DNA from 3 places in the Streptomyces sp. NPDC048623 genome. Region 3 is predicted to be linked to each of the others. Evidence: riboswitches for the same ligand, from Rfam matches in the RefSeq annotation. Region 3 holds a riboswitch; each other region holds the start of a gene.

The links. Region 3 has a riboswitch for cyclic di-AMP ahead of AB0C73_RS07570 (C40 family peptidase). Riboswitches for the same ligand answer to the same signal wherever they lie in the genome.
Region 1: it holds a riboswitch for cyclic di-AMP, as region 3 does, so the genes downstream of both, AB0C73_RS10980 (LysM peptidoglycan-binding domain-containing M23 family metallopeptidase) here and AB0C73_RS07570 (C40 family peptidase) in region 3, are expected to answer to the same signal.
Region 2: it holds a riboswitch for cyclic di-AMP, as region 3 does, so the genes downstream of both, AB0C73_RS20575 (transglycosylase family protein) here and AB0C73_RS07570 (C40 family peptidase) in region 3, are expected to answer to the same signal.

The regions. Positions count from the first base shown of each region.
Region 1 covers NZ_JBEZHV010000006.1:56,289-65,598, reverse strand. Annotated here, with positions in the region: gene AB0C73_RS11000 (aspartate aminotransferase family protein) at 1-1,290, shown strand, start outside; gene AB0C73_RS10995 (helix-turn-helix domain-containing protein) at 1,391-1,990, shown strand; gene AB0C73_RS10990 (DUF6126 family protein) at 2,022-2,174, shown strand; gene AB0C73_RS10985 (tyrosine-protein phosphatase) at 2,175-2,972, opposite strand; cyclic di-AMP (ydaO/yuaA leader) riboswitch at 3,313-3,501, shown strand; gene AB0C73_RS10980 (LysM peptidoglycan-binding domain-containing M23 family metallopeptidase) at 3,506-4,483, shown strand; gene AB0C73_RS10975 (SGNH/GDSL hydrolase family protein) at 4,658-5,452, shown strand; gene AB0C73_RS10970 (STM4011 family radical SAM protein) at 5,449-6,309, opposite strand; gene AB0C73_RS10965 (STM4012 family radical SAM protein) at 6,323-7,663, opposite strand; gene AB0C73_RS10960 (STM4013/SEN3800 family hydrolase) at 7,660-8,493, opposite strand; gene AB0C73_RS10955 (STM4014 family protein) at 8,529-9,310, opposite strand, start outside.
Region 2 covers NZ_JBEZHV010000013.1:174,128-183,437, reverse strand. Annotated here, with positions in the region: gene AB0C73_RS20605 (cyclopropane-fatty-acyl-phospholipid synthase family protein) at 1-1,085, opposite strand, end outside; gene AB0C73_RS20600 (NAD(P)/FAD-dependent oxidoreductase) at 1,291-2,682, opposite strand; gene AB0C73_RS20595 (Ppx/GppA phosphatase family protein) at 3,096-4,016, opposite strand; gene AB0C73_RS20590 (DUF501 domain-containing protein) at 4,013-4,570, opposite strand; gene AB0C73_RS20585 (septum formation initiator family protein) at 4,587-5,060, opposite strand; gene eno (phosphopyruvate hydratase) at 5,150-6,436, opposite strand; gene AB0C73_RS20575 (transglycosylase family protein) at 6,731-7,432, opposite strand; cyclic di-AMP (ydaO/yuaA leader) riboswitch at 7,436-7,609, opposite strand; gene AB0C73_RS20570 (transglycosylase family protein) at 7,869-8,918, opposite strand; gene AB0C73_RS20565 (recombinase family protein) at 9,161-9,310, opposite strand, start outside.
Region 3 covers NZ_JBEZHV010000004.1:93,238-102,547, forward strand. Annotated here, with positions in the region: gene AB0C73_RS07530 (multicopper oxidase domain-containing protein) at 1-258, opposite strand, end outside; gene AB0C73_RS07535 (TIGR03621 family F420-dependent LLM class oxidoreductase) at 615-1,490, opposite strand; gene AB0C73_RS07540 (VOC family protein) at 1,532-1,879, opposite strand; gene bioD (dethiobiotin synthase) at 1,921-2,649, opposite strand; gene AB0C73_RS07550 (adenosylmethionine--8-amino-7-oxononanoate transaminase) at 2,708-3,997, opposite strand; gene bioB (biotin synthase BioB) at 3,990-5,291, opposite strand; gene AB0C73_RS07560 (8-amino-7-oxononanoate synthase) at 5,434-6,672, shown strand; gene AB0C73_RS07565 (ATP-binding protein) at 6,840-7,274, shown strand; gene AB0C73_RS07570 (C40 family peptidase) at 7,302-7,778, opposite strand; cyclic di-AMP (ydaO/yuaA leader) riboswitch at 7,782-7,901, opposite strand; gene AB0C73_RS07575 (hypothetical protein) at 8,296-8,601, opposite strand; gene AB0C73_RS07580 (ATP-dependent Clp protease proteolytic subunit) at 8,609-9,259, opposite strand.

The DNA of each region.
Region 1 (9,310 bases), on a different contig from region 3:
ATGCTGCACACCATCGGCTTCGACAAGGTCTACGAGCGGGCCGAGGGCGCCCACTTCTGGGACGCCGACGGCAACGACCACCTCGACATGCTCGCCGGCTTCGGCGTCATGGGCCTGGGCCGGCACCACCCCGTCGTCCGGCAGGCGCTGCACGACGTGCTCGACGCGCAGCTCGCCGACCTCACCCGCTTCGACTGCCCGCCGCTGCCCGGACTCCTCGCCGAGCGGCTGCTCGCGCACAGCCCGCACCTCGACCGGGTCTTCTTCGGCAACAGCGGCACCGAGGCCGTCGAGACCGCCCTCAAGTTCGCCCGGTACGCCACCGGCCGGCCGAGGATCGTCTACTGCGCGCACGCCTTCCACGGCCTCACCACCGGCTCCCTCTCCGTCAACGGCGAGGACGGCTTCCGGGACGGCTTCGCGCCGCTCCTCCCGGACACCCCGATCGCGCTCGGCGACCTCGACGCCCTGGAGCGGGAGCTGCGCAAGGGCGACGTGGCCGCTTTCATCGTCGAGCCGATCCAGGGCAAGGGCGTGCACGAGGCCCCGCCCGGCTTCCTGCGCGCCGCCCAGGACCTCCTGCACCGGCACGGCGCGCTGCTGATCGCCGACGAGGTGCAGACCGGCCTCGGCCGGACCGGCGACTTCTACGCGTACCAGCACGAGGAGGGCGTCGAGCCGGACCTGGTCTGCGTCGCCAAGGCCCTCTCCGGCGGCTATGTGCCGGTGAGCGCCACCCTCGGCAAGGACTGGATCTTCAAGAAGGTCTACTCCTCGATGGACCGGGTCCTGGTCCACTCCGCCAGCTTCGGCGGGAACGCCCAGGCCATGGCCGCCGGGCTCGCGGTGCTCTCGGTGATGGAGTCCGAGGACACCGTGGCGCGGGTGCGCCGGGTGGGCGAGCTGCTCGCCTCGCGCCTGCGCGAGCTCGTCCCGCGCTACGAGCTCCTCAAGGAGATCCGGGGCCGCGGGCTGATGATCGGGATCGAGTTCGGCCGCCCGTCCTCGCTGGGCCTGCGCAGCCGCTGGACGATGCTCCAGGCGGCCCGCAAGGGACTCTTCGCCCAGATGGTCGTGGTGCCGCTGCTCCAGCGCCACCACATCCTGACCCAGGTGTCGGGGGACCACCTGGAGGTGATCAAGCTGATCCCGCCGCTGATCATCGACGAGGCGGACATCGACCGCTTCGTGACCGCCTTCACGGCGGTGATGGACGACGCCCACGGGGGCGGCGGACTGATGTGGGACTTCGGGAAGACACTGGTCAAGCAGGCGGTCGCGCAGCGGTAGCGGGCTTACGGGCCGGCCCGCCGGAGGCCCGGCTCCATCGGGGTTTTGCCTCTGGGGCAAGAAAGTTGCCTCAGAGGCACAAGCCTGGCGCAATGGACGCATGGACCACGTCACCGACGTCGTACCGGACGTCGCCCCCCAGCTGCGGGCCCTGCGCCGGCGGCGCGGGCTCACCCTGGAGGCGGCCGCCCAGCGGGCCGGGCTCTCGCCGGCGCATCTGTCGCGCCTGGAGACGGGGAACCGGCAGCCCTCGCTGCCGATGCTGCTCGCCCTCGCCCGAATCTACGGTACGACGGTCTCCGAGCTGCTCGGCGAGGCGCCGCCGGAGCGCGACCCGGTCGTCCGGGCCGGGCGCTCCGAGCCGGTCGAGGCCGACGGCTGGATCTACCGGCAGGCCGGCGGCGCGGGCCGGGCCATGCAGGCGCTGCGGGTCCACATCCCGTACGCGACCCGGGCCGACATCGTGCGCGTCCATCCCGGCGAGGAGTGGCTGCACGTCCTGGAGGGGCAGGTCCGGCTCGCCCTCGGCGACACCGTGCACCTCCTCGACCCCGGGGACAGCGCGCACTACGACTCGCTCACCCCGCACCGGATCGGCGCGGCCGGACAGGCCGGCGCCGAGGTGCTCTTCGTCCACACGCTCATGCAGAGCCCCGCCGCCGACCTGTGCCTCGGCGACGGCACCCCGCACGGCCGCTGACCCTCAGCGCTGACCACCAGAAAGGGCTGACATGTCCGAGAAGTCCCTAGATGTCACCGGCGAGGAACGCGGCGACGGCAAGTTCCCCAAGGGCCTGGTGCTCCGGCTCTTCGCGTACCTGATCGCCGGCCACCTCTTCGCCGGGTTCCTCTACCTGCTCTTCACGCTGGGCGGCGCGAAGTAGCTACGCCGTCGTGAGCAGCCGCGCGCGCAGCCGCTCCCGGGTCTCCGGGGCGAGCGTCAGGCCCTCCGCCAGATAGGCCTCGACCGAGCCCCAGGTCTCCTCGATGGTCCCGAAGGCGGCCCGCAGATACTCCACCCGCGCGTCGAACAGCGGCGCGAGCAGCTCCATCACCTCGGGCGACATGCCGTCCGGGGCGGTGGAGCTGCGCTGCACCTTGTAGCGGCGGTGCGGGGCGTTGGACTTCACGTAGTCCGCCTCGATCGCCTCGCGCTCCACGCCGACCGCGAGCAGCGATATGGCGATGGCGAGACCGGCCCGGTCCTTGCCGGCCGCGCAGTGCATCAGGGCGGGGACGCTGTCCTCGGCCATCTCGTGCAGGATCCGGCTGTGCTCGGCGGTCCGCGCGACAATCATCTTCCGGTACGAATCGGACATCCGGGCCGCCGCCTTGCCGTCGCCCAGGATCCCCCGCAGCTGCGCCAGGTCCCCGTCGCGGACGAGCTTCCAGAACTCCTTGCCGTCGGCCGGGTCGTTGAGCGGAATGTTCACGTTCCGTACGCCCGGGAGTTCCACGTCCGCGCCCTCGATGCGCCGGTCCGCCTCGTTGCGGAAGTCGAAGACCGTGTGCAGCTCCAGGGTGGTGAGGAAGGCCGCGTCCTCGGGCGTGGCGTGCGCCAGGTGACCGCTGCGGAAAAGCCGCCCGGGGCGCACGGACCGGCCGTCCACGGTCGGCAGTCCGCCCAGGTCGCGGAAGTTGCGTACGCCGGTGAGTTCGGGCTCGGTCGTCGCTCGCGTCACGGTTGCTCCTGCTCTTGAGATCGGTTCCTGGCGCAATCATCATCGCGGGCGGGCCCCAGGGACACCCCATCGGGATGGAATGGGCGATCTGTCCGTATTGAGTGATTGGGTATAAGGCGCCCTGGTTGCAGGGGAGATGGGCTCGCGGGCGTGAGCAGCGTCATAAACATGACGGACCGTGCCTGATCGTCTTTTCCAAATTCCCCTCGGCAAAGGGGGATCGAGAGACCGTCATCCACGGAGGGTGACCGGAATTCCGGGCGGATATCAAGGAATTCGAGATCGAGTGGAACCGGTGGCTTGTTCCCGTCGTCCCCGCTCGTCTAGCGTCGCGCTCACTCCGGACGGACCGCCGAATCCTGCCGCCGACCGGAATCCGCACTCACCCGTGAACGGCAGGAGCGGGGGACCCAGGTAAGACGCCGGCCCCTTCGAAGAAGGACGGCTCGGGGTGAAGTCGTGCGACCGCGCGACCGGACATCTCCCGTCCGAACCCGACAGCTCACCTCGCAGGCGACGGAGAGGAAACCGTCATGCCCGCGAAGGGTAAGCACCGCCGTACCAAGGCCAACCCGATCACCCGCGGGTTCGTGGCCGCCGGCGCCGGAGGCGCCGTCGTCGCCCTCCCGCTGATCGGCGCCACCGGCGCGCACGCCGCCGAGCAGGCCGCCCCGGCCGCCCGCCAGGCCGTCGCCGCCGTCGCGCCCGCCGCCGTCACCCCCGCCAAGGCCCCGGCCGCCGCGGGCACCAGCTACACCGTCGTGCGCGGCGACTACCTGTCGAAGATCGCCACCGAGCACCACCTGGCCGGCGGCTGGCAGAAGCTGTACCGCGACAACCGCCAGGTCGTCGGCGGGAACCCCTCGCTGATCCTCCCCGGCATGAAGCTCACCCTCGGCGCCAAGAACCCCGCCAAGGCCGCTCCCGCCAAGGCCGCCCCGGCCGCCCCGGCTCCCAAGGCCGCCGCGCCGAAGAGCTCCGCCAAGAACGGTGACACCGCGCCCTCCCGCGCCTCCCGCGGCAGCGAGCGCGCCTCGGCCCCGGCCGCCGCGAGCTCCTCTTCCTCCTCTTCGGCCTCGTCCTCCTCGGCCGGCGCCACCACCTCCTCCGGCTGGGTCGCCCCCGTCAGCGGCGGCATCTCCACCCCGTACCGCGCCTCCGGCTCCATGTGGTCCTCCGGCTACCACACCGGTGTCGACTTCATCGCCTCCACCGGCACCACCGTCCACGCGGTCGGCCCCGGCGTCGTGTACTCCGCCGGCTGGGGCGGCGCCTACGGCAACCAGGTCGTCATCAAGCACGCCGACGGCACCTACTCCCAGTACGCCCACCTCTCCTCGCTGTCCGTCTCCGCCGGCCAGACCGTGAGCGGCGGCCAGCAGATCGGCCTCTCCGGCGCCACCGGCAACGTCACCGGCCCGCACCTGCACTTCGAGATGCGCACCGGGCCGGACTACGGTTCCGACATCGACCCGCTGGCCGTCCTGCGCCAGCACGGCGTGAGCATCTGACGGGCGTCCGACGTCACGTCGGCAGCCTCCCGACACCCCGTGGCCCGGCATGCACATGCCGGGCCACCGGCGTATTCCGGCTTGGCGGAATCTTTAGCGGTGGCATATGTCACCCTGCGTCAACCCCTCCTTACGGTCGCGTAGGTCACACAGGGCGGGGAAAGATGTGGTCCCGTGGCAGACGATTCGAGATCTACAGACAAGAACGCATTCGGGTCGTACGCGGCGATCGGCGACAGCTTCACCGAGGGCGTCGGAGACCCCGGCCCCGACGGGACGTATGTCGGCTGGGCGGACCGCTTCGCGGTCCTGCTCGCCGACGAGCTGCCGGAGCAGGACGGCTTCCGGTACGCCAACCTCGCCGTACGGGGGCGCCTTCTCGACCAGATCGTCGCGGAGCAGGTCCCGCGGGCGAAGGAACTCGCCCCCGACCTCGTGACCTTCTGCGCCGGCGGCAACGACATCATCCGCCCCGGCACCGACCCCGACGACGTGGCCGAGCGCTTCGAGCGCGCCGTGGCCGACCTCACCTCGGCCGTCGGCACCGTCATGGTGACGACCGGCTTCGACACCCGTGACGTGACCCTGCTCAAGCACCTGCGCGGCAAGATCGCCACGTACAACGGGCACGTACGGGCCATCGCCGACCGGTACGACTGCCCGGTGCTCGACCTGTGGTCGCTGAAGTCCGTCCAGGACCGGCGGGCCTGGGACGACGACCGGCTCCACCTCTCGCCCGAGGGCCACACCCGGGTCGCGCTGCGCGCCGCCCAGGTCCTCGGCATGGCGGTGCCGGCCGACCCGGAGCAGGCATGGCCCCCGGAGCCGCCGCGCGGCACCCTGGAGGTCCGCAAGGACGACATCCACTGGGCCAAGGAGTACCTGGTCCCGTGGATCGGGCGCCGACTGCGCGGCGAGAGCTCCGGCGACCACGTCGAGGCGAAGCGCCCCGACCTGATGCCGCTCTAGGGCGTGTGCGCCGCGATGTGCGCCGGGACGCGTTCCAGGACGCCCCCGGCGAACACGTCGTACAACGGCAGCGTCTCCAGGTGGACGTAGCCGATGTGGCAGTCGCACACGGCCAGCGGGCACGGCCGGGGCCGCAGCGCCGCCCGGTACGAGCCGTCGTAGAGGTTGCCGAGCTCGGCCTTCACGAAGTGGCAGCGCCGTACCGTCCCGTCGCCGTCCACCGAGACCACCGACTCGCCGGTGCGGCACGGCAGCCCCGCCGAGGGGTGCGGATGCCGGCTGTACGGGAAGAGCGGGTCGAGCGCCGTCCAGTCCGCGGCCTCCGCGTCCGTGTACGTGTGGCCCTCGGCCGCGTTCACCCACAGGTACACCTGCTCCGGCAGTTCCGCGCGCAGCCGCCGGGCGTGCTCCCGGTGCTCGGGCAGCCCGACGATCCCCACGCTGAAGCGCACCCCGCGCGCCGCGAGCTCCCGGCACTTGCCGAGGAAGCGCTCGTACGGCGTCTGGCCCGGGTGGTAGGTGCACCACAGGGCCACCGTGTCCAGGTCGGCCTCGGCCAGCCACTCGGTGCGGCAGCTCAGATTGGTCTGGATCGCCACCCGCTCCACGTGCGGGAGGCGCGACAGCTCGACCAGCGTCCGCCGGTACCAGGACCGCACCAGACCCTCGCCCCACGGCGTGAACAGGATCCGCAGCCGGTCGCCGGTCTGCCCGGCGGCCCACCCGGCGAAGCGCCCGAGCGCGGCCCGGTCGGCCCGCAGCCGCTCCGGGCTGTCCCGCCGCTTGGCGAAGGGGCAGTAGGGACAGTCGTAGTCGCAGGAGGCGAGCGGCCCCCGGTAGAGCAGGGTCAGATCCATGGCCGCTGCCCCCCTACTTGGCCTCGTACGCGGCCATGGCCGCCCGTACCGCCGGCGAGAACAGCTCGGGGCCGAGGGCGTCCGAGTGCGCCAGGCCCTCCGGGGACAGCCGCAGCAGCCCGGCCGGGGCGCCGGCGTCCAGCCAGCCGCGCTCCTCGTACCGGGCCAGCTCGTCCCCGAAATGGGCGAACGGCGAGTCGCCGAACCGGGCCGCGTACTCCGCGAGCGGCATCCCGGCGGCCTGGAGCAGCGACTGCAGCAGATGCCGGCGGCGCGCCTCGCCGTCGTCGACCGGGCGGCCCACCTCGGCCCGCGAGAAGTCGGCGGTCTCGGTGTAGGCGTCGATGATCGAGCGGATCTCGCGCATCTCCACCGCGTAGTCGAAGGAGTAGTGCAGCCGCGAGGTGTACGAGCGGGCGCCGCAGCCCAGGCCGATCATGCCGTCCGTCTGGCAGGCGTGGTCGTCGGGGCCGAGCGCGGGCGCGTCCGCGCGCCGGAACATGCGCATCGACACCTGCTCGTAGCCGTGCGCGAGGAGGTGGTCGCGGCCGTACCGGTAGAGCCGCAGCCGCCGCTCGTCCCACGCGCGGTCGCTCTCGGCCGGGCCCTTGCGGCCGAGGCCGGTGAGCGGCCGGACGTACAGCGGATAGAGATACAGCTCCTCGGGCCGCCAGGCGAGGGCGGCGTCCAGGGAACGGCGCCAGGACCGCTCGGTCTGCCCGTCGATGCCGTAGATCAGGTCGATGTTGAGGACCGGGACACCGGTGTCGCGGATCCGGCCGAGGGCCGCCTCGACGTCCGCCCGGCGCTGCGGCCGCACCGCCGCCCTGGCCTCCGACTCGACGAAGCTCTGCACGCCGATGCTCAGGCGCGTCGCGCCGCGCTCGGCGAGCACGGCGAGCCGGTCGGCGGTCGCGGTGGCCGGCGAGGTCTCCACGGACAGCGGCACCGCCCGCAGGTCCACGCCGGTGCGCCGCTCGGCGATGTCGCACAGCCGGTCCAGCTCGGCGGCGCTGAGGAAGGTGGGCGTGCCGCCGCCGAACGCGGCCGTGGCGAACCGCACCGGCGCCGTGTCGCCGAGCGCTTCGCGCACGGCCGTGGCCTGCCGGTCGAGCGCGTCGAGGTAGCGGGTGGTCAGCTCGTCCGGGGCGCCGATCCGGGTGAAGAGATTGCAGAAGCCGCAGCGGACCTCGCAGAAGGGTATGTGCGCGTACAGGGACAGCGCGTCCTTCGGCTCGTCCGCCCACAGTCCGGCGAGCGCGGGCCGGTCGGGCAGCGGGCGGTAGGCCGTCTTGTGCGGATAGGCGTAGACGTAACCGGTGTACGGGCGGACCGTCTCGGTCGTGGTGCTCACGCGGCCGACTCCTTCTCGTCCCGACCCGGGGCGGGCAGCACGAACTGCGCGTACGGCACCGTCCACACGCTCTCGTGACCGAGCCGGTGCCCGGTGAAGCCGTCGTCGCCGTAGGCCGTGCCGTGGTCGGAGCAGACGATGGTGAAGCAGGCGCGCCGGCTGCTCATCGCCGCGAACAGGCGCCCGATGTGCCGGTCCACGTACTCCAGGGCGGCGGCGTGGGTCTCCCGGGAGTCGCCGGCCTCACGGGTCGCGCCCTCCCGATGGAACCAGTTGGGCTGGTGCAGCGCCGAGACGTTGACGAAGAGGAAGAGCCGGCGGTCCCGGGGGAGCCCGGCCACGACCTCCTCGGCCCTGGCCACCTGGGACGCGAAGGAGGTCGGCGAGGCCACCCCGAAGGACGGCTCCCAGTGGCTCTCCTGGAACAGGCCGGGCAGCACCGTGCCGAGCGGCGGCTGCTTGTTGAAGAAGCCGACCCCGCCGATGCACACCGTGCGATAGCCCTCGTGCGCGAGCGCCGACACCAGGTCGGGCGTGTCGTGGAAGACATACGTGCCGTCGGCGGTGGTCTCACTGCCCGCGAACCGGGCCGCGAACAGCCGCGGGTGCGGCCCGGGTGTCGCCGGGGTCGGCAGGAAGCCCGCGAACAGCGCCTGGTGGGAGGCGTAGGTGAAGCTGCCCGGCGCGTGCCGCCGCTCCCAGGCCCCGCCCGGCAGATGCCGGGCCAGGTTCGGTATGCGGCCCTCCGCGGCGAGCTCGGCGGCCACGTCGAAGCGCAGGGTGTCGAGGGTGACGAGGAGCAGGTCGTGGCTGCCGACGATCTCGTTCATGTCGAGCGTGGGGCCGGGGTCTGCGGTCGGGGTGTTCACGGCGTGCTGGTTCCTGTGGTGCTCGGAGTGGTGACAGTCGTTCGGGTACGAGTGCGGGTACGGGTACGGGTACGGAGCAGGGCGGCGACCTGGGCGGCGTAGGTGTCCAGGCCCTCGGCGGCGCCGCCCGGCAGTCCGGTGAGGCCGGGCAGCAGGTCGCCGAACGCGTTGACCTCGCCGACCGAGAAGCGCCGCCAGCCGGCGGCGGGCAGCAGGTCGACGCCCACGCACCGGGTGCCGGGGAAGGCGGCCGCGGCCCGCTCGCAGACGTCGAGCGCGTCGGCGAACCGGCCGCCGGCCGCGACGGTCGCCGCCCGGATGGCGGCCAGGTCGCCGCGGGCGCCGCCCAGATGCAGGTTGGTCAGGGGGGAGCGGCTGGTGCGGACCACCGCGTGGGTGGCCCGGCCGTCGACCACCACGACCCGCAGGTCGGCGGCCCGGCCGTCGAGCGCGGCCTTCGGTATCCAGCGTTCGATGTGCAGCCCGTCCGGGGCCAGGGCGTCCACCAGGGCGGCGACCTCGGCCTCCGTACCGTAGCGGCGCACCCGCAGCGAGTTGAACAGACGCCCGTCCGCGGCCCGTTCCACCGAGGTGGTGGCCTGGGCCCGGCCGCCGCCCGCCGTCTCCACGGCGAGGACGCCCGAGGCGGACGACCCGTGGGCGGGCTTCACGAACACCCGGGCCAGTCCCGCGTCGGCCATCAGCGCCCGCACGTCCGCCCAGCCCCGTACGGGCGGCGCGCCGGAGCCCGAGGTGGGGGAGTCCGGCACGGGGACGC
Region 2 (9,310 bases), on a different contig from region 3:
CGCAGCGTCAGCGCGTAGTGCTCGCGGAGCACGTCGACGTCCCGCACCTCGAACCCGGCTTCCTCCAGGGTCGTCAGGGTGCGGCCCATCGGGGCCAGTTCGCCGTCCGGGAACACGTACGCGTCGATGAACGGGTCCACGTGGTACGCGTCCTCGTCGGCCTCCGGGCGGCGGGCGATCTGGTGGTTGAGCAGCCGCCCGCCCGGCTTCAGGAGCCGGTGCAGTATGTCCGCGTACTCCCGGTACTGCACCGCCCCGACGTGCTCGGCCATGCCGATCGAGGAGATCGCGTCGAACGGCCCGTCGGTGACGTCCCGGTAGTCCTGGACCCGGATCTCGATCCGGTCGGTCAGGCCCTCGTCGGCGATCCGCTTGCGGGCGTACGCGGCCTGCTCGCGGGAGAGGGTGATGCCGACGACCCGCGCGCCGTACTCCTTCGCCGCGTGGATGGCCATCGAGCCCCAGCCGCAGCCCACGTCGAGCAGCCGGTCGCCCTCCTTGAGGCCCAGCTTGCGGGCGATCAGGTCGAGCTTGTCGCGCTGGGCGTCCTCAAGGGTGCCCGTGTCCGTCCAGTAGGCGCACGAGTAGACCATCGACGGGCCGAGGACCAGCGCGTAGAACTCGTTGCCCACGTCGTAGTGGTGGCTGATCGCCTGTTTGTCGCGGCGCCTGCTGTGCCGGGCGCCGCTGCGGCCGCGGATCTCCTCTGCCGGCGGCTTCGGCGGCGGGAACGGGCCCGCCAGCCTGAGCATCGCCTTCGCGGCCGCCCTGACCTTCGGGTCGCGTACGGTCTCCAGGGCGCCGCGGGTCTCATCGGTGCGCTCCCACAGGAGCCCGGCGAGCCGGTCCAGGACCGCGTAGAGGTCGCCTTCGACATCGATCTCGCCGGCCACCCAGGCCCGGGCGAGCCCCAGCTCGCCCGGCTTCCACAGCAGCCGCCGCAGCGCACGGCGCTCGCGCACGATCAGTACGGGGCCGTCCGCGGGCCCAGCTTCGCTGCCGTCCCAGGCCCGCAGCCGCACCGGGAGCCTCGCTCCCAGGACGTCCTCGGCAAGGGCGGTCAGCCGCGACGCGGCGTCGGCCATGGTGCAACACCTCCGTGATCTCGTGCCCCAGAAATGCCTGTCACCAGGAGAACACCGTCGGTAGGCGAAGCCATCCCCACACATGCGTAAACACCGTGAAAAACACGCGAAGGGCCGTCCGCACCACGGATGGCGGACGGCCCTTTTACGGCCTTGCGTGTACTACGGGTACTTCTGTGGGGTACTGCTGTGGGGACCTACGAGGTCAGGAGGCCTTGGCCTTCTCCGGGGCCGGGGCCGCGGCGGCGGGCGCCGGGGCGGGCTTGGCCGCCTCGTAGAACTCCTCGCGCGGGGTCTCCATGGCACCGAGGGAGACGACCTCACGCTTGAGGAACATGCCCAGGGTCCAGTCGGCGAAGATGCGGATCTTGCGGTTCCAGGTCGGCATGGCCATGCCGTGGTAGCCACGGTGCATGTACCAGGCGAGCCGGCCCTTGAGCTTGATCTTCATCTTGCCCATGACGATCATCGCGACGCCCTTGTGCAGGCCGAGACCCGCGACGGCGCCCTTGTTGGAGTGCGAGTACTCCTTCTGCGGGAAGCCGCGCATGCCGGCCACCACGTTGTCGCCGAGGACCTTCGCCTGACGCAGCGCGTGCTGGGCGTTCGGCGGGCACCAGGCGCGCTCGGCCGGGACGCCGGCCTTGATCGCGGCCACGTCCGGGACCTGGGCGTTGTCGCCCGCGGCCCAGACGTAGTCCATGCCCTGGACCTGGAGCTTCTCGTTGGTGTCCACGTGGCCGCGGGGGCCGAGCGGCAGACCGAAACGGGCGAGCGCCGGGTTCGGCTTCACACCGGCGGTCCAGACGATCGTGTTGGAGTCGACCTCAAGGCCGTTCTTCAGCACGACGTGGCCGTCGACGCAGGAGTCCATCGACGTCGAGAGGTAGATCTCGATGCCGCGGCCCTCAAGGTGCTCCTTGCCGTACTGGCCGAGCTTCGGGCCGACCTCGGGAAGGATCTTGTCGGCGGCGTCGACCAGGATGAAGCGCATGTCCTCGCGCTTCACGTTGGTGTAGTACTTCGCCGCGTCGCGGGCCATGTCCTCGACCTCGCCGATGGTCTCCGCGCCGGCGAAGCCGCCGCCCACGAAGACGAAGGTCAGCGCCTTGCGGCGGACCTCCTCGTCGGTCGTCGAGTCGGCCTTGTCGAGCTGCTCGAGGACGTGGTTGCGCAGGCCGATGGCCTCCTCGATGCCCTTCATGCCGATGCCCTGCTCGGCGAGACCGGGGATCGGGAAGGTGCGGGAGACGGCACCCATCGCAATGACCAGGTAGTCGAACGGCAGCTCGTACGCCTCGCCGACGAGCGGCGCGATCGTGGCGACCTTGCGGTCCTGGTCGATGGTGGTGACCCGGCCGGTGAGCACCTCCGCTCCGCGCACGACGCGTCGCAGCGGGACGACGACGTGACGCGGGGAGATGCTGCCGGCGGCGGCTTCGGGGAGGAAGGGCTGGTAGGTCATGTACGACCGCGGGTCGACGACCGTGACGGTCGCCTCCGCATAGCGCATCTTCTTGAGGATGCGCCGAGCTGCGTACAGGCCTACGTACCCGCCGCCTACTACGAGGATCCTGGGACGCTCCGTGGTGCTCATGCATCCGAGTATCCACCCCCTCCGAGGGGGTGGCTCGTGCGCCCCTTCACAAGGTTCCGGGATACCAGTGTTACACTCCGCCGCCCACGTGACCGAGATCATGATCCAGCAAAGGAACCACAGTGCACTGGGGAACGTTGTTCACCCCTTGTGAACTGGTCCGGAGAGCCTTCCTTAACGCTGAACCGCAGGGCACGTTCACACGAAGGAAACATCGAGCGAATCGCCGCCCACGCCTGCGAAAGGGCCCTGAGGACCCCCTCGGAGGGACCAAAGACCCTCAGACGGCTCCCACAGGGCCCATTTCCTTGTGAAGAACTTCACGAACCTTTTCCCGAAGGGGTCCCCAGGGGCCCGTCCAGGGGTCCTTCCGGACCCCTGGCAGGCCTCTCACAGGGGCTCATAGCCGACCGCTATGCGACGGATAGCGCGATCCCATCGAGGATGTCGTGCTCGCTGACCACGACCTCCGCCGCTCCGGTGCGCTCCATGATCTCGGCGAGGACCAGGGCTCCGGCGACGATCACGTCGACCCGCCCGGGGTGGATGACCGGGATCGCGGCGCGCTCGTCGTGGGTGGAGCCGAGCAGCCGGGCGACCACCTCGTCGACCTGCGCGCGGGAGATACGGGAGTGGTGGACGCGCTCGGAGTCGTACTCCGGCAGCCCGAGGGCGATGGCGGCGACCGTGGTCACCGAACCGGCCAGGCCCACCAGGGTCTCGGCCTCGGTGATCGGCACGGTCCCGGCGGCCAGGTCCATCGCGGCGCGCACATCGGCGCGGATCGCGGCGATCTCCTCGGCCGTCGGCGGGTCGTGCCGGACGTGCCGCTCGGTGAGGCGGACGCAGCCGATGTCGACGGAGCGAGCCGCCTCGACGTGCTTGTTGCCGACCACGAACTCGGTCGAGCCGCCGCCGATGTCCACCACCAGACGCCGGTCGGCGCCGTGCAGCTCACCGGTGGCGCCGGTGAAGGAGAACTCGGCCTCCTGGTCGCCGGTGATCACCTCGGGCTCGACGCCCAGGATCCCGACGACGCCCTTGACGAAGTCCTCGCGGTTCTCGGCGTCGCGGGAGGCGGAGGTCGCGACGAAGCGCAGCCGCTCCGGGCCGACCCCCAGCTCCCTGACGACCTCGGCGTACTCGCGGCAGGCGGCGAAGGTCCGCTCCAGGGCCTCGGGCGCGAGCCGGCCGGTCTTGTCGACGCCCTGGCCGAGCCGGACGATCGTCATCCGCCGGTCGAGCTCGATCAGCTCGCCCGTCTCAGGGTGCACGTCGGCGACGAGGAGGCGGATGGAGTTCGTACCGCAGTCGATTCCGGCGACCCGGGTCACTTCTCGTCCCCTTCTTCCTCTTCTTCCTCCGCCTTGTCGGCACACGGGGTGACGCACGGCCCCTTCGCCCACCACTCCGGCAGCATCGCGAGCGCCTCGTCGCCGAACGGGTTCACGCCCGGTCCCGCCACCAGCGAGTGGCCGACCAGCACATGCAGGCACTTGACCCGGTCGGGCATGCCGCCGGCACTGGGGAAGCCCTCCAGGACCTCGATCGCGTCGCGGCGCGCGATGTAGTCCTCGTGCGCGGCCCGGTAGGCGGCGGCGAGCTCCGGGTCGGTGGCGAGCCGGGCCTGCATCTCCTTCATGACCCCGTTGGCCTCCAGGGTGCCGATGGCGGAGGCGGCGCGCGGACACGTCAGGTAGTACGTGGTCGGGAACGGCGTGCCGTCGGGCAGCCGCGGCGCGGTCTCGACGACGTCCGGGTTGCCGCACGGGCAGCGGTGCGCGATGGCGCGCAGGCCGCGCGGCGGCCGCCCGAGCTGGGCCTCGAACGCGGCGACGTCCGCGTCGGTGGGCTCGGTGCGTTCGGTCTGCGGAGGGGGCGTTTCCATCATCGATCCTGGTTGCTCAGTGGCGGTCGGCGTTGTCGACGCCGTCCCACAGGTTGTCGTACCAGGGGCGGTCGTCCGCCGCCTCCTGGTCGGCGCGGGGCCGCTGCTCCGCGTCGGGGTCGTTCACGGTGAAGCCGGTCTCGCCGGGCATCACGTAGTGCAGGTGCTCACGGGCGAGGCGCCGGACGTAGGCGGGGTCCTGGAGGCGGGCCTTCTCGTCCCGCAGCTCCTCGACCCGGCGGGCGGCCTCGGCGGCCTTGCGCTCCTGGTCGGCGATCTCGCCCTGCTGGGAGACGTACTGCCGCATCGGGTAGGCGAGCGCCACCACGAGCGAGCAGACCACGAGGGCCAGGAAGGCCGCGCGTCCGGTGAGCCGGGAGCGGCGGGCCTGACGGCGGGTCTGGGAGCGGTAGACACGGGCGGCGGTCTGCTCGCCGAGCAGCCTGATCCGGGTAGCGGTCGAGAACCGGTCCCGGTTCTTCACGGCCATGTCCTGCGCCTCCCCTGGTCAAACGTGCGTCCCCGCACACGGTACGGGACCGAGTGCGGGGACGTACGGAAGCTGCCTTACGGAAAGGCTCAGCCCTTGAAGCGCGGGAAGGCGCTGCGGCCGGCGTAGACCGCGGCGTCGTCGAGGATCTCCTCGATGCGCAGCAGCTGGTTGTACTTGGCGACGCGCTCGGAGCGGGCCGGGGCGCCGGTCTTGATCTGGCCGCAGTTGGTGGCGACGGCGAGGTCGGCGATGGTGACGTCCTCGGTCTCGCCGGAGCGGTGCGACATCATGCACTTGAAGCCGCTGCGCTGGGCCAGCTCGACGGCGTCCAGGGTCTCGGTCAGCGAGCCGATCTGGTTGACCTTGACCAGGAGGGCGTTCGCGGAGCCCTCCTCGATGCCGCGGGCGAGGCGCTCCGGGTTGGTGACGAAGAGGTCGTCGCCGACGAGCTGCACCTTGCCGCCGAGCTTGTCGGTGATGACCTTCCAGCCGGCCCAGTCGTCCTCGAACAGCGGGTCCTCGATGGAGACGAGCGGGTACGAGGCGACGAGCTCCTCGTAGTACTCGGTCATCTCGGCGGCGGAGCGGGACTTGCCCTCGAACTCGTACAGGCCGTCCTTGTAGAACTCGGAGGCGGCGCAGTCGAGCGCGAGCGCGATGTCCTTGCCCGGGACGTAGCCGGCCTGCTTGATGGCCTCCAGGATGAGGTCGAGCGCGGCGCGGTTGGACTCCAGGTTCGGGGCGAACCCGCCCTCGTCGCCGAGACCGGTGGAGAGGCCCTTGCCCTTCAGGACGGACTTGAGGGTGTGGTAGACCTCGGTGCCCCAGCGGAGGGCCTCGGAGAAGGACTCGGCGCCGATCGGCGCGATCATGAACTCCTGGATGTCCACGTTGGAGTCGGCGTGCGAGCCGCCGTTCAGGATGTTCATCATCGGAACGGGCAGCAGGTGCGCGTTCGGGCCGCCGAGGTAGCGGAAGAGCGGCAGGTCGGAGGCCTCGGAGGCGGCGTGCGCCACGGCGAGGGAGACACCGAGGATGGCGTTGGCGCCGAGCGAGGACTTGTCCGGGGTGGCGTCCAGGTCGAACATCGCCTGGTCGATCAGGCGCTGCTCGGTGGCGTCGTAGCCGACGAGCTCCGGGCCGATCTGCTCGATGACGGCGAGAACGGCCTTCTCGACACCCTTGCCCTGGTAGCGGTTGGGGTCACCGTCGCGAAGCTCGAGGGCCTCGAACGCACCGGTGGAGGCACCGGACGGAACGGCAGCACGACCGGTGCTGCCGTCGTCGAGGCCGACCTCGACCTCGACCGTGGGGTTGCCTCGGGAGTCCAGGATTTCCCGGGCTACGACGACGTCGATGGACGGCACGAGCATCTCCTTCTGGGATGTGACGCTGGGTGTGACGCATGCGGCAAGGTCTCGTTCGCCTTGCGACAAGAGCCTAACCGGCTCGGGGGCTCCAGCCAGCCGGGCGCCCGCCCCCTGGGACGAAAAAGGACCCAACGGCAGGCATACAAGGACGAAAGACCTGGCTACCGGCGGGTACGAAACCGGCCCGGAGCGGGATGCTCCGGGCCGGTCTCCCGGTCACCGCGGGGAGGGCGAGGAGGGAGGGGAGGGAGTGGACGGCCGCCGGACCGTCCTCTCGTTCCTTCCTTCCTTGCTTCCTTACTTCAGGTGAAGCTGCTGACCCGGGTAGATCAGGTCGGCGTCCTGGACGATGTCCTTGTTCAGCTGGAAGAGCTTCTCCCAGCCACCCTTGACGTGGTGCGCCTGGGCGATCTTGCTCAGGGTGTCGCCGGAGACGACCTTGTACTCGCCGTCGCCCTTCTTGACCTTCTTGCCGGTCGGGGTGGTGACGGTCTTGGCCGCGGGCTTCGGCGCGGTGCGCTTCTCGCTGCGGGTGGCCGGCTGCTCGGCGGCGCGCTGGGTGGTGGCCTTCGGCGCGGCCGGCTTCGGGGCCGGGGCCGGAGCCTCGGCGGCACCGCCGTCGTACGAGGCGCTGGAGAGACCCACGCCACAGCTCGGCCAGGCACCCTTGCCCTGGCCCGCGAGGACCTTCTCGGCGATGGCGATCTGCTGGGACTTCGAGGCGAGGTCCGCGCGCGGTGCGTAGGCGGTGCCACCGAACGCGGCCCAGGTGGAGTTGGTGAACTGCAGGCCGCCGTAGAAGCCGTTGCCGGTGTTGATGGACCAGTTGCCGCCGGACTCGCACTGGGCGACGGCGTCCCACTCGGAGCTGGTGGCGGCCGAGGCGGAGCCCGCGGTCAGCAGCGGGGCGGCGACGGCGACACCGGCGACGCCGGCGAGTGCGACGAAGCGGGTGGCCTTGGCGGCACGACGGTGTTTGCCCTTGCCGGAAAGCAGCATGGAAGTTCTCCTCACCGACGCCTGCGAGGTGAGCTGTCGGGTTCGGGCGAGTGAGTTGCCCGGCCGCGTGTCCTTGCACGCGGCTTCACCCCAAGCCGGTCGTCGGCCGTCTGTCTCAACGGCCGGGACCGGCACTTACCTTGGGTCCCCCGCTCCTGCCTTCGGCGCTTGCGCGACGACTGTTCCCATCGGATCGGCGGCAGGACTCGGCGTTCCGGTCGACGGGGCCCGCGGTGGCGAGCGGTCCTGACCGTAGACACAGACCCGGGGGAAGTTCAAAGACCCTCAACCCGGAAAAATCGCCCTTACTTGCACTCCGTCAGGCCCTGTTTGCGCAGGTCGGGAGTGCGGTGAGCAAAGTTTGCGGGCGTGACACGCCAGTTCGGCAAGAGAGACTCATGTCTCACTGGAGCAGAACCGGACATTCAGTCCCGAACTACCCCTGGGAGTCGCTTGCGCCGAGCCCCAACTCAAGGCTCTGACCAGGGAGGATGAGGTCGGGGTCGGCCCCGACCGTCTCCTTGTTGGCGTCATAGAGGGCCGCCCAGCCGCCGTGCAGACCGTTGTCCTGTGCAATGTCCGACAGGCTGTCACCCGGCTTGACGGTGTATTCGTCCGCCTTGTCCGTCTTGTCTGCCGTGACGGAGCCCTCGGCCGCACCGGCCGCGCTCCCGCCGCCGGTTGCGTCGCCCGCCACCCCGTCGGACGGGGCGGCGTGACGTCCGGATTCGCGCGCGGTGTCCGAGTTGCCGGTTTCATCCGTCGCGGCGTCACCACGGTGCTTGCCCGCGCCGGTCGCATCGGTGACACCAGGAGTGCCGGGGAGGGTCTCGGACACATCGGGCGTACCCGGCGTTACGGGCATTCCGGGCGTGGTGGAGGTGCCGGGGGCCGTCGGGGTGACGGTGGCGCTCGGGGACGCCGGAGTGGAGGAGGAGGCGGACGGCGAGGGGGACGCGGGGGTCTGGGTGACACCCCGGAACAGGCCCTGGGCGTCGCCGCCCTCGGTGGCGCCGGTGGTGGGCAGGCCGTCGGTGCGGTTCGACTCCGGCCGGGGGCCGGTGGACTCCTTGGGCGTGACGCCGGGGCCCGGGTCGACGCCGGGGGTCTTGCCGTCCTTCTTCAGGCCGGCGATCGGCGCGCAGGTGGCCCACTGGGTGTCACCGGCGGCGAAGGCCTTGTCCGCGACGACGATCTGCTGGGAGCGGCTCGCGAGGTCCGCGCTCGGCGCGTAGGCCAGGCCGCCGTGCTTCTCCCAGCCCTCCTGGGTGAACTGGAGGCCGCCGTAGAGCCCGTTGCCGAAGTTGGCGCTCCACGCGCCCCCCGACTCGCACTCGGCCACCCGGTCCCAGGTCTGGGCGTCGGCGGCGGAGGCGGAACCGGTGGCGAGCAGCGGCAGCGCCATGGCCGATCCGGTCACACCCGCTGCGACGACGAGCGCGGGGGCCTGGCGGGGTCTGCGGTGACGTCCGTTCCCGGAGCGCATACGGAGTGCCTTTCGCGTGACTGCTGAGACTGCCGGTGAAAGTAGCGGCATTCGAACGCACATCACAAGTCGATGCAGCGGGGATCACGCGAAGATCACAGTATTGACGGTCCGTCAGCCACGGGCGCCTTTGTGGGAAACATTGAACTCCACCGGAAGCGTGCGCAGGCCACGCATGATCAGCCCACCGCGCCACCGCAGTTCCGCCGGATCGGCCCCAAGTCGCAGGTCCGGCGGGAGGTTCAGGGGCGACAAATCGTCCGGACCAGGGGGTCGTCCCTGAGCCGACCAGTCACGAACAGCTGCGGGAGGGTCGGCCGCCGGTACGCGGGCACACCCCGCTCCTTGGCATGGAGCACCTCCATGACCACAGGCCACACCCCCCGCTTCCA
Region 3 (9,310 bases):
GCCGGGGAAGTGGCCGTCGTACGTCAGGACGTCGGTGGCGGTGCCCGGCAGGATCTCGGCGGTCGCCTTGCGGATGGACACCTCGTAGAAGTCCACGCCGTCGGCGCAGGACGCGGGGCGGAGCACCGGTGGCACCGGCATGGCCACGCTGAAGGCGGGCGGCACCGTGCGGCCCGCCGCGCGTGCGGCGCCGGGAGCGAGGAGCGGCAGGCCGGCTGCGGCGAGCGCCCCGCCGAGGACACTGCGACGGGTGATCATCGGATTCCTCCCGGTGTGTGGCAGACACATGACGCCAGGGGCGTGTCCGACAGGCCGGAGCATCCCCTGTGGTCAAGATCTAGCCGAGCACGGCGGGAACGGCACTCGGGGGACGACGCGAACGCGGACCGTGGCCGGGCTCCACGCGGTGCCCTCCGCCATGGCGCAGGGCGTACGCGCGGGGGTACGGCCCTGGCGGGACGGGGTCCCGCCGCCCCGGCGGATCGACGGCCGGAGCCCCGCCGAAACGGTGAATCAGGAGGCCGCAGACGATCAGGTCGCCTCCCGACCGGGAGGGTCGCGCCCGCCACCCGCCAGAGCCCGGCCTCGGCCCGTATCCGAAGACCGTGGGCCGGTCACTCCCCGGGCCGGCTCCGCAGCTCCGCGAGCACCGGGCCGAAGGCATCCATCGCCCCGTCGAGCACGGTGAAGTACGAGAAGCCGAACCGCTCGCGCAGCGCGTGCAGCCGGTCCACGATCTCCCGCACCGTGCCGATCAGCACGATCGGCAGGTCCAGGATCTGCTCCTCGGTGAGATACGGCACGACCGCGGCGAACTCGGCCGCCGCCGCTGCCCGGTCCTCCGTCACGAGCACCCGCTGGATCAGCAGATTGCGCTCGGCCGGCACCGGGCGGCCCGCCTCCTTCTCGAAGCCCGCGAAGGTCTCGACCCGCTCGGCCAGCTCCTCGGCCGTCAGCACCGTCGGCGTGCCGCCGTCGAACCTGCCTCCCGAGAACGCCATCACATCGGCGTGCCGGGCCGCGAGCCTCAGCACCCGGTTGCCGTTGCCGCCGATCGTCAGACCGACCCGGGGCGCGCCCTCGGCGCCCTTCAGCGTCTCCGCCAGCTCCTCGACCACCTGCTTCAGACGGTCCACCCGCTCCCGCGGCGGCAGGAACGGGATGCCCGCCCGCTCGTGCTCGGCCGGTACGTAACCGGTGCCCAGGCCGAGTTCGAGCCGGCCCTCGGTCAGCGCGGCGGTGGTCGTCACCTCGCGGGCGAGGAGCACCGGGTTCCAGAAACCCGCGTTGAGCACGAAGGTGCCGAGCCGCGGCCGGGTGGTGACCGCCGCGGCCGCCACGAGGGACGGGAACGGGGCGGGCATGCCCAGGTGGTCGGCCACCAGGATCAGGTCGTAGCCGAGTTCCTCCGCCCGACGGCAGCGGGTCCGCCACTCGTCGGCGGAACCCGGAGCGAGCATGTTGACGGCGAAGCGGAACGGCAACACCACGGCGGTACCCCCTCGTTGACGACCTCAGGCCATCACCGAACCTACCCGGTCACGAAGCAGAACTCGTTGCCCTCCGGGTCGTGCATCACCTGGAACGAGCCCTGCTCGTCGGTCACGATCCCGCCGGAGCGCCGCGCCCCGAGCGCCAGCGCCTCCTCGGCGGCCCCCGCCGGATCGTCCACCTCCACGTCCAGATGGAGCCGGTTCTTCACCGCCTTGCCCTCCGGCACCCGCTGGAAGGCGATCCGTACGAACCCCGGCGGGTCGACGTACGACCAGTCGGGGCTCCGGTCGACCGGAGCCCCGCCGAGGAGCGCCGCCCAGAACCGCGCGAGGGCGGCCGGGCCGGCACAGTCGAAGACGATTTCCTGAACACGTGCGCGTCGCATGGCGCCCAGCGTACGAAGATCAGTCCCTGGCCGTACGAGGCTCAGACCCCGGTGTCCGTCCCCGCCGCCGCGGCGAACTCCGCCGCGTCCCAGGAGCCGCCGAGCGCGGGCGCCAGCCAGCCGGCCGCCGCCGTCCGGAAGGCCTCCGGGGCCAGCGTGCCCGCGCCCTCCGGGAGCGCGCCGAGCAGCGGCGCGCCCGCCGCGTCCGGCAGGTCGGCGAGGTTGCACCGCGCCGCCAGGTCCGGCTCGGCCGGCCAGCTGCCGACCACCACACCCAGCTGCTCGATGCCCCGGGCCCGCAGCGCCTCCGCCGTCAGCGCCGTCGAGTTGAGCGTGCCGAGCCCGGCCGGCGCCACCACGAGCACCGGAGCGCCGAGCAGCCGGGCCGCGTCCGCGAGCGTGCCGCCGTCCTCGTCGTACCGTACGAGCAGCCCGCCGGCGCCCTCGACGAGCACCAGGTCGTGCTCCTCCGTCAGCTTCCGGGCCGCGTCCGCGATCTCCGCGGGCGGCACCGGCGCCATCCCGGCCCGCCGGGCCGCCGTCCCCGGCGCCAACGGCTCGGGGAACCGGGCCAGTTCCGTCCCCGTCACCGCCCCCGAGAGGCGTACGGCATCGTCGGCGTCCCCCGCCTCGCCCGGCGCGAGGCCGGTCTGGGCGGGCTTGAGCACGGCGACGGAACGCCCGGCGGCGGTGGCCACCGCGGCGAGCGCGGCGGTGACGATCGTCTTGCCGATCTCGGTCCCGGTGCCGGTGACGACGATGACGGTCATGGGGGTGGTGGAACCTTTCCTTGTCGTACGTACCCGAGGAGCGGGTGAACCCGGGCCGTCAGCCCGCCGCGGCCGCCGCCCGGACCGCCGCGCAGATCCGCGCCACGTCCTCGTCGCCCGTCACGAACGGCGGCATCGTGTAGATCAGGTCGCGGAAGGGCCGCAGCCACACGCCCTCGCGCACGGCGGCCCGGGTCGCGGCCGCCATGTCGACGTCGTGGTCGAGCTGGACCACGCCGATCGCGCCGAGCACCCGGACGTCCCGGACCCCGGGCAGCTCGGCGGCCCCGGCGAGCCCCTCGCGCAGCCCCGCCTCGATCCGCTTCACCTCGCCCTGCCAGTCCTGCCCGAGCAGCAGGTCCACCGAGGCCAGGGCCACGGCCGAGGCCAGCGGATTGCCCATGAAGGTCGGGCCGTGGGCGAGCACCGGCACCTCGCCGCGCGAGATGCCGTCGGCGACTCGGCTCGTGCAGAGCGTCGCCGCCATCGACAGATAACCGCCGGTCAGCGCCTTGCCGACGCACATCACATCGGGGGAGACCCCGGCATGGTCGGCGGCGAACAGCGCACCGGTGCGCCCGAAACCGGTCGCGATCTCGTCGAACACGAGCAGCACGTCGTGCGCGTCGCAGGCCTCCCGCAGCACCCGCAGATACTCCGGGCTGTGGAAGCGCATACCGCCCGCGCCCTGCACCACCGGCTCCACGATCACCGCGGCCAGCTCGTCCGCGTGCCGCTCGATCGCCTCGCGCAGCAGTTCGGCGTACGACTCCTCGTACTCCACCGGCGGCGCGTCCACGAAGACCTGCCGCTGCAGCACCCCCGACCACAGCTCGTGCATGCCGCCCTCGGGGTCGCAGACGGACATCGGCTGCCAGGTGTCGCCGTGGTAGCCGCCGCGCCAGGTCAGCAGCCGCCGCTTGGCCGGCCGGCCGAGCGAGCGCCAGTACTGCAGGCACATCTTCGCGGCGACCTCGACCGAGACCGAGCCCGAGTCGCTGAGGAAGACGTGCCGCAGCGGCTCCGGGGTGATCTCCACGAGCCGCGCGGCGAGCCGCACGGCCGGTTCGTGGGTGAGCCCGCCGAACATGACGTGGCTCATCCGGTCCAGCTGGCCGCGCGCGGCCTCGTTGAGCACCGGGTGGTTGTAGCCGTGCACGGCCGACCACCAGGAGGACATGCCGTCGACCAGCTCGGCCTGCCCCTCGACGGGTTCGGCGAGCCGGAGCCTCACCCCGGACGCGGACGCGACGACCAGCGGTTCCGTACGGCCGGGCATCGGGCCGTACGGGTGCCAGACGTGCGCCCGGTCCAGGGCGAGGAGTTCGGTGGTACCGGTGTCACGCATTCGGCGCGAGGTCCGTACCGGCGCCGCGGCGGCGCACGGCCACCAGGTCCGGGCGCGCGCCCGACGCGTCGGCCGGGGCCCCCTCGGACGCCTCGGGCTCCTCGGCCGCGGCCGTCTGCTCACCGGCACCGGCGTGACCGCCGCACGGACCGCAGCCGCCACCGGCCTCGGCGTGCGAGCCGCAGCCGCCGCCCGCGCCCGCACCGGCCTCCGCCTGCGAGCCACAGGCCCCGCCCGCCTCTGCCGCGTGCGAGCCGCAGCCCGCCCCGGCCGCCGCCGCGGCGACGTCCGCCCGGTGCGCGGGCAGCGTGGGGGTGCCCGCGCCCTCCACCTCGAAGCCGGCGTCCGCGATCATGTCCAGGTCGGCCTGGCCGGCCTGGCCCTCGCTGGTCAGATAGTCGCCCAGGAAGATCGAGTTGGCGATGTTCAGGGCCAGCGGCTGCATGGAGCGCAGGTGCACCTCACGGCCGCCCGCGATCCGGACCTCCACGTCGGGGCAGACGAACCGCACCATCGCGAGGATCCGCAGACAGCGCTGCGGGCTGAGGTTCCACTCCTTGGCGAGCGGGGTGCCCTCGAAGGGGATGAGGAAGTTGACCGGCACCGAGTCCGAGCCGAGCTCGCGCAGCGCGAACACCACGTCGACCAGGTCCTCGTCGCTCTCGCCCATGCCCGCGATCAGACCCGAGCAGGCCGACAGACCCGCGCCGTGCGCCTTCTGCACGGTGTCCACCCGGTCCGCGTAGGTGTGGGTGGTGGTGATCTCCCCGTACGTCCCCTCGGACGTGTTGAGGTTGTGGTTGTACGCGTCGGCGCCGGCTTCCTTCAGCCGCTCCGCCTGCCCGTCGGAGAGCAGCCCGAGGCAGGCGCAGACCTCCACGCCTTCGTTCTGCTCCTTGATCGCCTCGATGGTCCTGCCGACCCGCTCGACGTCCCGGTCCGTCGGACCGCGCCCGCTCGCCACCAGACAGACCCGCTTGGCGCCGCCCGCGACACCGGCCGCCGCCGCGGCCGAGGCCTCGTCGGGCTTGAGCCAGGAGTACTTGAGGATCCCGGCCGTGGAGCCGAGCCGCTGCGAACAGTAGGAGCAGTCCTCGGGGCACAGACCGGACTTCAGATTGACGAGATAGTTGAGCTTCACCCGCCGCCCGAACCACTGGCGGCGCACCTTGCCGGCAGCGCTCACCACATCGAGCAGGTCGTCGTCGGAGGTCGCCAGCACGGCGAGCGCTTCTTCACGGGTCGGCGACTCGCGCCGCAGCCCCTTCTCCACCAGCGTGTTCAGCAGGTCCATAAGCGCTGATCCTGGCCTACGGCACACCCCCGGGCCAAGGAGGATCCGAACAAACGACACCGATTCCTGTGTGTGCATGGCCACATCCTGACCTCGACGGGATACGGCTAGGGTCTGTGCGCTGCCTACAAAAGGATCCGTCATGCCGCCGTACGCCGAGGACCCGCTGGACCCCGCCGCGGGGACGGGCGAAGGCCCGCCGGCCCCCGCCGCGGGCACGGGCGAGGGCCCGCGCCCGGCCGCCTTCGACTGGACCGAGGCGGCGGCCCGGCGGCGCGCGGCGGCCGGCCTGGTGCGCACCCTGCGGCCCCGGGCCGCCGAGTCGGACCTGCTCGACCTCGCCAGCAACGACTACCTCGGCCTGACCCACCGCCCCGAGATCACCGAGGCGGCCGCCGAGGCCGCCCGCCGCTGGGGCGCCGGTGCCACCGGTTCGCGTCTGGTCACCGGCACGACCCTGCTGCACACCCGCCTCGAACAGGAGCTCGCCGCGTTCTGCGGCTTCGAGGCGGCCCTGGTCTTCTCCTCCGGCTACGCGGCGAACCTCGCGGCCCTCACCGCGCTCTCCGTACCGGACGGCCTGATCGTCTCCGACGCGGGCAACCACGCCTCCCTCGTCGACGGCTGCCGGCTCGCCCGGGCCGAGACGGCGGTCGTGCCGCACGCCGACCCGGGGGCCGTGGCCAAGACGCTGGCCGCGCACCCCGGCCGCCCGGCGCTCGCCGTCAGCGACTCGGTCTTCTCGGTGGACGGCGACCGGGCGCCGCTCGACGCACTCGCCGCCGTCTGCCGCGAGCACGGCGCGGGCCTGGTCGTCGACGACGCCCACGGCTTCGGCGTGCTCGGCGAGGGCGGGCGCGGCGCGCTGAGCGAGGCCGGCCTCGCGGGCGCCCCCGACGTGGTCGCCACCCTCACCCTGTCCAAGTCCCTGGGCAGCCAGGGCGGCGCCGTGCTCGGCCCGGCCCGGGTGATCGAGCACCTGGTCAACGCCGCCCGCACCTTCATCTTCGACACCGGCCTCGCCCCCGCCGCGGCCGGTGCCGCCCTGGCGAGCCTGCGCCTGATCGGCGCCGAACCGGCCCTCGCGGCCCGGGCCGGCACGGTCGCCCGGACCCTGCACCGGCTGCTCACCGCCGCCGGTCTTTCCGCCGTACGGCCCGACGCGGCGGTCGTGTCCGTGCGCGCGCCGGGCCCGGAGGAGGCGCTGCGCTGGGCCGCCGACTGCCGCGAACTCGGCCTCGGCGTGGGCTGCTTCCGGCCCCCGTCGGTCCCCGACGGCATCTCCCGGCTGCGCCTCACGGCCCGCGCGGACCTCACGGACGCGGAGATCGAGCGGGCGGTGGCCACGATCGTACGGACCGCGCCGCCCGGAGCGCTCTGAGCCCGGACCGTGTACGGCCACGCGTACAAGCGTCTGTGCGGTTCACCGCTTCGGGCGACAGATATCCGTATATCTGGTGGATCGCCGCCCGGGGCGGTGACATCGGTGGCAGGCTGACGCGCATGCAGTCCGGGCGTCGTCGCCCGGCGGGAGAAGGACGGCGTCGCATGGCAGACCAGCAGGAAGCAACCGTCACACTGCCGAGCGACCCGGCCTCGGTCTCCGCCGCGCGGAGGTACGTCGGCGAGGTGCTCACCTCCTGGGGGCTCGGGGACGCGACCGACACCGCGGACGCGATCCGGCTGATCGTCTCGGAGCTGGCGACCAACGCCGTGCAGCACACCTTCGGGCAGTCGCCCACGTTCACCGTCGACGTACGCCTGGAGCGCGACGAGCAGCTGCACATCGGGGTCACCGACAGCCACCCCCGCTGGCCCCGGCGCCTGCCGGCGGCGGTGCAGCAGGACAACGGGCGAGGGATGGCGATCATCCGCTTCCTGACGAAGGAGGCGGGCGGCCGACTGGTGGTGACCCCGACGGCGGAGGGCGGCAAGACGGTGTGGATCACGCTGCCGTGGACGGCGGCGCTGACCCGGGCCTGACCGACCGCCCTCGTCGCACCCTGCCGGTCAGCGCACCCGTCCGTAGAAGACCTTCGAGGTCCAGATCTTGTCGAGCTTCACCCAGGAGCCGGTCTTGGGGGAGTGCCAGATCTTGTTGTTTCCCGCATAGATCCCGACGTGGTAGACGCTTCCCCCGGAGTGGAAGAAGACCAGGTCACCCACCTGCCGGCTGCCCGAGGAGATGTGGCGGGTCTTGTTGTACTGCTGCTGCGCGGTGCGTGGCAGCGTCTTGCCCGCCTTCTTGTACGAGTAGAGCGTGAGGCCCGAGCAGTCGAAGCGGGTGGGGCCCGAGGCGCCGTACTTGTAGGGTGCCCCCTTCTTCGAGGCGGCGACGTTCAGCGCCTTGCTCGCGTAGGAGGTCGCCGCCTGGGCCTCTGGCGCCGCTCCTGGTGCGAGCAGCGTGCCGCCGACGGCGGCGAGGGTGAGAGCCGAGACGGCTCCGGCCCGGGACAGCAGGGACGGGACATGCATGTGCGCAGTCATGCGCAACCCTTCGTCAGCCGCCTGCGAAGGATGACCTGTCGGGTTCGGACCGGCGAAGACGCCCGGCCGCGGCTGCGGCTTCACCCCGAGGATCGCCCCGTACTGCTCGGGCGGCCCGTGTTGCTCGGGTCCTCCACTCCTGCCGGTCCACTCCTGTCGACCAGTCGTCCGGGACGGCGGCAGGACTCGGCGTCCGCCCGGACCGCCCCGCCGTGGGTGGCGGGGGCTTGTCGTCGACAGGGATCTTGACCCACGGCCAGGGCGAAATCCGAGCTGAAACGGCGATATGTGAGGCTCCTCACGACTGATCCATACGGGTGGACAGTCAGCTTTCGTGATCTGAGGAGGTTTGGCCGACGAGCCCGTCACCAGGGGCAGAGCGCCGGATTCGGCCAGATGCGTACACCTGTTGCGCAACTCACCTGAGATCCATGTCGATTCGTCGACTACGCCGAACGAGGGAGCGATTCTGCGGTTCCCGTGCCCCATGTGGACCTCGACACGACACGCGCCGCTGTCAACTCGCCCTCTCTCCGGGCACGGTGACCCGCCCGGAACGCCGCTCGCCGTCCAACACCCGTAGCGCACGCGCCAATGTGTCCGCGTGCACCTCGCTCTCGCCCCGCAGATGCATGAGTGTCAGTGCGTCCCGGAGCGCCGTCGCCCTCCCGACCAGGGCCTGCGCCGCGCGCAGCGCCCCATAGGTATGCGAGGACCTGGATGGATTGATCCTCCCCAGGAGATCGAGGACTTCGAGATACGTGTCGACGAACTCGCCCTCGGCGCGGGTCAGGGCGGGCAGCGGCGGCGGCTCCGGCACCATGGCGGCCTCACTCCTCCCCGGTGGCCGCCGACGCGCGGCGGCTGCGGATCACGTCGTCCACCAGGCCGTACGCGAGGGCCGCGGGCGCGTCGAGCACCGTGATCCGGTCGAGGTCGGCGTCGATCCGCGCCCGGTCCCGGCCGGTGTGTCCGGCGAGCAGCGCGGCGATCAGCTCGCGCTGGCGCAGCAATTCCCGCGCCTGGAGGTCGAGATCGCTGGGCTGTCCCTGCAACGGCTCGTCGAGCGCGGGCTGCTGGAGCACGATCCTGGCTCCCGGCAGGGCGAGCCGGCGGCCCGGCGTGCCCGCCGCGAGCAGTACCGCGGCCGGTCCGACGGCCTGCCCGAGGCAGATGGTCTCCACCTCGCAGGAGACCGTGCTGATCGTGTCGTAGACCGAGGTCATGGCGCTGACCGAGCCGCCGGGCGAGTTGATGTAGAGGCTGATCACCTGCCCGGGCGAGGCGTAGTCCAGGTGCAGGAACTGCGCGATGACGTCATTGGCCGAGGTCTCGTCGATCGGCGTGCCCAGGAAGACGATCCGCTCCTGGAGCAGCTTGGAGTAGGGGTCGAGGGTGCGGGTGCCGAAGCTCGTGCGTTCGGTGAACTCCGGAAGGACGTACCGCATGGTGCTCCGCGTGCTGCCGTTCATGGCCTTCATGGCACTCCTCCTTCTGTAAAAAATGTACAGGACGTACAGGCCGTAAGATGA